DNA from 2 places in the Stenotrophomonas sp. KH_052 genome. Region 2 is predicted to be linked to the other one. Evidence: predicted binding sites of a transcription regulator. Region 2 holds the regulator's gene; the other holds the start of a gene.
The links. Region 2 encodes FliA, which starts transcription of late flagellar genes. Its sites were predicted from a motif close to TAAAGTTTNNCNNNCNNNGGCCGATAA; they were not measured.
Positions count from the first base shown of each region.

Region 1: a site for FliA is predicted at 1,441-1,467, ahead of AC3ITW_RS06495 (GGDEF domain-containing protein). Genes of this name have one in related genera too.

Region 1 is NZ_CM174475.1:1,408,756-1,412,157, reverse strand. It holds gene AC3ITW_RS06500 (TonB-dependent siderophore receptor) at 1-1,210, opposite strand, end outside; gene AC3ITW_RS06495 (GGDEF domain-containing protein) at 1,500-2,915, shown strand; gene AC3ITW_RS06490 (MFS transporter) at 2,940-3,402, opposite strand, start outside.
Region 2 is NZ_CM174475.1:2,194,115-2,197,516, reverse strand. It holds gene flhF (flagellar biosynthesis GTPase FlhF) at 1-308, shown strand, start outside; gene AC3ITW_RS10205 (MinD/ParA family ATP-binding protein) at 295-1,182, shown strand; gene AC3ITW_RS10200 (RNA polymerase sigma factor FliA) at 1,179-1,922, shown strand; gene cheY (chemotaxis response regulator CheY) at 1,980-2,372, shown strand; gene AC3ITW_RS10190 (protein phosphatase CheZ) at 2,372-2,977, shown strand; gene AC3ITW_RS10185 (chemotaxis protein CheA) at 2,980-3,402, shown strand, end outside.

The sequences.
Region 1 (3,402 bases), 790 kb from region 2:
TCGAATACGGATCGGTCAGGCGGCTGTCCAGGTACTCAAAGCCCAGCGTCCAGATGTTCTCGGCGCCACCGAGCGTGGTCGGGAAGCTCACTTCGCCATCCAGCTGGTAGTTGCGCAGGCGCGAGGTCGACCAGTCGGTGCCGTTGAAGCTGCCTTCCGGACCACCGGCCAGGCCTTCGTTGATGCGCGAGTTGTTCACCGCCTCCACTGCAGCCGTTACCCGCGAGGTCACGTCACCCCAGCGGCCGCGATGGGTGATCGCGCCGGTGGTGCGGTACATGCGGTTGGTCTCGGCCCGCTGCTCGGCCAACGCCCCCAGATCGATCGGTGTCGAGGTACCGGTGGTGCTGACCGCGCGGTCGCCAGCATAGATGTTGCCCTGGCGACTGGTGCCTGCTTCGAATTCAACCACCTGGTTGGCGGTCACGTCCCAGCGCAGCAGCGCGTTGACATCGCGGTTCTTGACGCCCTCGCGACCGGCCGGCGGCACCGCGTTCGGATTCGTCGCGAAGTCACGGTTGAGCGCCAGCGAATCGGCGTCGGTCTTGTTGAGATTGCCGTACAGGCGGAACGACAAGGTGTCGGTCATCGGCCCACTCAACTGCACGCCGACGCGCTCGCTGCCACCTTCGGCGCTGTGCTCGGGCACCAGGCCATACAGATCGACCGCACCGGTCAGATCGCCGGTCGGGCGCTTGGTGATGATGTTGACCACGCCGCCGGAAGCACCGGAGCCATAGCGCGCCGCTGCCGGTCCGCGCAGCACTTCGATGCGCTCGATCATTTCCGCCGGCACCCAGTTGGTGTCACCACGCGTATTGCGCTCGCCACTACGGCCCATGCGCACCGCATCGCGTGCACCGATGCGCTTGCCATCGACCAGGATCAGGGTGTTTTCCGGGCCCATGCCACGCAGGTCGATCTGGCGGTTGTTGCCATACTGGCCCGACGCACTGTTGCCGGTCAGGTTGACGCCGGGCATGGTCCGCAGCAGCTCTGCGATGTCGTTGGCCGGGGGGCGCCTGGCGATGTCCTCGGCGGTGATGGTCGAGGTGCCCAGCGCCTGGCGTGCGATCTGCGAGGCGGTGACATGCACCGTGTCGATATCGGTGGCGTCGGCTTCAGCGTGGGCGGTCAGGGCGCTGCCGGCCAGCAGGGCGGCAACGGCAAGCGCCAGCGGGCGCGGCGAAAGGACAACGGCTCGGGACATGATCAGGACCTTCTGGCAGGGCTACGGGGCCTCTGGCAAAGGGCTTGAGGCAACGACGAGGGGGAGGCGGAGCAGTCCTGCAGCAGGCACCTGCAGCCCGTTCCGTGCGCGCATTCTCCCATCAATGCGATTGATTCTCAAATGCGTTCACTCATTGCCGCAGTGGCGCCGATGTGGTTTGCGCACCGTGCAACCCTGCACCGCGCGTAAACTGGCCGGCTAACCCGCCATCAACCGTATGCCGCCGCGGCCGATACCCGTGGTTTGCCGTACGCAGTCAGAGATCGACGTGGAACCACCCCAATTGGACGATGCCAGCCAGCCGCTGGCCGAGGCCTGGCAGCAGTGTCTGCTGCAGGCCGGCCCTGCCGCCACCGCGCTGCTCAAGGCCGCTGCCACCGATGCCCCACCCGCGCTGGCCCAGCGCTTTTACGAAGTGCTGCTGCAGGACACCCGTGCGCGCCGTTTCCTGTCCCACGACCAGGTCAAGCAGCGCCTGCAGCCGGCCATGCAGCGCTGGCTGGCGCAGCTGCTGACCACTGATGCCAGCGGCATCGCCAACACCGTGGCCTCACAGCGGATCATCGGCGACGTGCACGCCCGCGTCGGCATTCCGGTTGACCTGGTTACCCGCGGTGCGCGCGTGCTCAAGCACGAACTGTTCGTGCGCCTGCGTGACGATGCACCGGACAGCGACACCGCATTCGCCGCCATCGACTGCCTCAGCGCGATCATGGATATCGCCATGGAAGGCATGACCCTGGCCTACACCCATGCGCGCGAGCGCTCCACCCGTGCCGACGCCGCCTACCGGCTGTTCTCGCTGGTACAGAACGTCGGTACCGAACGCGAGCGCCAGCGCGCACTGCTACTGGACTGGGAAAACGCCCTGCTCTACGCATTGGCCGGTCACGTGCAGGCCAGCGACAACGCCAGCCTGGCTACCTCGGAGTTCGGCCTGTGGTTCACTCATAAGGGCATCCCCAGCTTCGGCGAAAGCAGCGAAACGCAGCAGGTGGGCCAGTTGATGGCCCGCATTGATGGCCACCTGCAGCGCGCGAGCGGCGATGCTCCGGCGCAGCGACTGGCGGTGCTGCCGGCCATCCGCGAGGACCTGGCCGCGATCCGCACCTTGATGACACTGCTGTTCGAGCGCATCGGCGAACTGGATGCAGGCAGCGACGCGCTGACCAACCTGCTCAACCGTCGCTTCCTGCCGACCGTGCTGCGCCGGGAGATCGAGCTGGCCACACGCAACCGCACACCGTTCTCGCTGCTGCTGCTCGACCTGGATCATTTCAAGGCGATCAACGATGGCCACGGCCACGATGCCGGTGACCGCGCCCTGCAGCACGTGGCCGGGGTGCTCGGCCAGCTCACCCGTGGCAGCGATTATCTTTTCCGCTACGGTGGCGAGGAATTCGTGGTGGTGCTGGTCGCCGCCAGCGAATCACAGGCGGCAGTGATTGCTGAAAGCCTGCGCCGGCAGATCGCAAAATCGCCGGTGCCGCTGGCCAACGGCCAGGTATTGAGCCTGACCGCCAGCATCGGTGTCGCCGGCCATGACGGTCATCCGGACTACGAGCGGCTGATGGCCCGTGCCGACGCGGCGATGTACGAGGCCAAGCGCAGCGGCCGCAACCGCGTGGTGGTGGCCAGCGATGCACTGCAGGAAGCGCCCGGGCGGCGTGCATTGCAGCGGTAGCGGCAACCCCGGGCGCGCGCGTCGCTACGTTGCGGCACGGCGCGGTACCCGCCACGCCGCCCACCACAGCAGCGCCAGCAATGCGATGCCGGCGCCCAGCAGGCATACCGCAGGCCAGCCATGGCGCGCCTGCATCCATGTGCCCGCCGCTGCGCCGGCACCGCTGCCCAGCGCATAGAACAGCATGTACAGCGCCACCATGCGTCCATGCTGTTCGCCCGGCGCGCGCAGCAGCAGGGCCTGGTTCGATACATGCAGCGCCTGCCCACCCAGATCGAGCACGACCACGCCCAGCAACAACATGCCCACCGAATGCGGCAACCCCAGCAGCGGCCACCACGCGACCAGCATCAGCAGCAGCGCGCCGAGGCTGACCCGATGCGCGAATCCACGGTCCATCCAGTGCCCTACCCGCGCTGCCAGCAGCGCACCGATCACGCCAGCCAGGCCCAGCGCACCGATGGCGGCGGTCGACCAGTGCAGCGGT
Region 2 (3,402 bases):
AGGTCCGCACCCTGTTGGTGCTGCCGGCCAACACCAGCTTCGGCGACATGGACGAGGTGGTCCGCCGCTTCGGCGCGGCCAACCTGCAGGGCCTGGTGCTGAGCAAGCTGGACGAGACCGGCCGCTTCGGCAACGCCCTGTCGGTGGCCGTGGACCACGCCCTGCCGATCACCTGGGTGACCGACGGCCAGGACGTTCCGGAGGACCTGCACCGGGCCAGTGCAGCCAATCTCGTACTTCGCCTTGAAGATTTGCGCCGCGCGGCCGATATGCCCTGCAACCCGGAGTTGAACCATGCCGTCGCGTGAGTACGCCAAGCTGACCAAGACCTTCCCGCTGTCGGCCACCCGCAGCGAGCCGCTCGGCCCTGTGCGCACCATTGCGGTCACTGGCGGCAAGGGCGGCGTGGGCAAGACGAATGTGTCCGCCAACCTGGCGGTGGCACTGGCCGGCATGGGCAAGCGCACGCTGCTGCTGGACGCCGACCTCGGCCTGGCCAACATCGACGTGATCCTGGGCCTGGACCCCACCTTCACGCTGGCCGACCTGGTCGCCGGCCGCTGCTCGCTGGATGACGTCATCGTCGAAGGCCCGAACGGCGTGCTGGTGGTCCCGGCCGCGTCCGGCCGCCGCCACATGGCCGAGCTGGCCCCGGCCGAGCACGTCGGCCTGGTCAACGTGTTCTCCGAGCTGGAACGCGAGTTGGACATCATGGTGGTGGACACCGCCGCCGGCATCAACGATGGCGTATTGACCTTCTGCCAGGCCGCACAGGACACCGTGGTGGTGGTCTGTGACGAGCCGGCCTCGATCACCGACGCCTACGCACTGATCAAGGTGCTGTCGCGCGAGCGTGGCGTGGACCGCATCCAGGTGGTGGCCAACATGGTGCGCGATCCCAACGAGGGCCGCGTGCTGTACGAAAAGCTGACCCGTGTCTGCGAGAAGTTCCTCGCCGATGTCTCGCTGAACTACCTCGGCTGCGTGCCGCAGGACGATTGGCTGCGCCTGTCGGTGCAGCGCCAGCAGCCGGTGGTGAAGGCCTATCCGTCCAGCCCGGCCGCGCTGGCCATCACCGAGATCGCGCGCCGTACCGCGCGCTGGCAGGCGCCGACCGAACCGCGTGGCGGCGTCGAGTTCTTCCTCGAACGCATCCTCAAGCAGCGTGGGGTGACGGCATGAAAGGCGCAGCCCAGTACAGGGAAGTGCAGCGCTCGGCGGCGAACGAAGTCATCGCCCAGCATTCGGACCTGGTGCGGCGCATCGCCCACCACCTGGCCGCGCGCCTGCCGGCCAGCGTCGAGGTCGATGACCTGATCCAGGCCGGCATGATGGGCCTGATCGAAGCCTCGCGCAGCTACGACGCCGACCAGGGCGCCTCGTTCGAGACCTATGCGTCGATCCGCATCCGCGGCTCGATGATCGACGAGATCCGCCGTGGCGACTGGGTGCCCCGCTCCGTCCACCGCCGCGCTCGTGATGCCGCCGCCACCATCCGCCGCCTGGAGCAGAGCAGCGGCCGCGCCGCCAGTGCCACCGAAGTGGCCGCGGCGATGGAAATGCCGCTGCCCGAATACCTGAGGCTGATGGAAGACGCCGCACGTGGCCAGGTGCTGAGCCTGGAGTCGCGCATCGAAGACCAGGGCGAGCTGGACACGGTCACCCAGGGTGGCCCGACCCCGCAGCAGGTGCTGGAGCGCGGCGAGTTCGGCCGCGAGCTGGGCAAGGCGATCGGCCACCTGCCCGAGCGCGAGCAGCTGGTGCTGTCGCTCTACTACGAGCAGGAGCTGAACCTGAAGGAGATCGGCGCGGTGCTTGGCGTGAGTGAATCGCGGGTCTGCCAGATCCACGGCCAGGCAGTGCTGCGCCTGCGTGGTCGACTGAAGATTTTCGAGGCGGCGGACGCCGGCCTGGAAGAATGAACATGCCCGAGGCGGCTGCCCCCGGCCGCCCGGACTGAACAACAAAGGAACTCTGCTTTGAACAAGAACATGCGCATCCTGATCGTCGACGACTTCTCGACCATGCGTCGGATCGTCAAGAACCTGCTGGGCGATCTGGGCTTCACCAATACCGCCGAAGCCGAGGACGGGCATGCCGCGCTGTCGCTGCTGCAGAGCCAGCCGTTCGATTTCGTGGTCACCGACTGGAACATGCCGGTGATGACCGGCATCGAACTGCTCAAGGCGATCCGCGCCGATGCCAAGCTGAAGACACTGCCGGTGCTGATGGTGACGGCCGAAGCCAAGCGCGAGCAGATCATCGAAGCCGCCCAGAGCGGCGTGAACGGCTACATCATCAAGCCGTTCACCGCGCAGACCCTGGAAGAGAAGCTCGGCAAGATCTTCGAACGCCTGGCGGCCAGCGCCTGATGGATACCACGGTCGACAGGAACGCCCTCGCCCTGCGCCTGCAGGAAGCCCTGGACGCACTCGAGTCCGGTGACGAAGCCGCGTGGCGGCAGCGCATCGACGGGCTGGTCGCGCTGCGCACGCAGCCGATGATGAGCGGTCTTTCGCGGCTGGCCCGCGAGCTGGGACAGGCGCTGGGTGAACTGCCGACCGTGCCCGATGAAGCCGGCGAACTGGACGACGCCTGTGCGCGCCTGGACCACGTGGTGGCGATGACCGAACAGGCCACCCACCGCACCCTGGACCTGGCCGAGGAATGCCGCAGCCTGACCGAGCAGCTGCGCGCCGAAGGCCTGCAGCCGGGCCAGGACGCGCAGCTCGAGCGCATCCGCCACAACCTGACCGAGATCGCCCTGACCCAGAGCTACCAGGACCTGACCGGGCAGATCATCCGTCGCGTGGTCGGCATCGTGCGCCGCGTGCACGAAGGCTTCGGCGCACTCGGCCTGCCGCCGGAACAGCATCGCTCCGACCCGGAACTGGCCGGGCCGGCACTGAAGGGACTGGACCGCCACGCGGTCTCGCAGAACGACGCCGACGACCTGTTGTCGGACCTGGGGCTGTAAGCATGAGCGCGGTATCCGACGACATCACTGCCGATTTCATCATCGAGGCGCAGGAAATCCTGGATCGCCTGGGCGAACAGCTGGTGTCGCTGGAGCAGGCACCCCAGGACGGCGAACAGCTCAATGCGGTGTTCCGCGGCTACCACACGCTGAAGGGTGGCGCCGGCTTCCTCGGCGTGACGGCCATGGTTGAACTGTGCCATGCCGCCGAAGAAGCCCTCGGCGCCGCGCGCGCCGGCCAGGCGGTGCTGCAGGCCCACCATTTCGATGCCGCCCAGCAATCGCTGGATTACCTGCAGTCGATGCTGGATGCGGTGTCCTCGGGTACCGAACCGGGCTACGCGCCCCCCGAGCTGATCGCGCAGTTCGATGTACACGGTGGCGCCACCGCCACGCCGGCGGCCGCCGCTGCGCCCATCACCGGT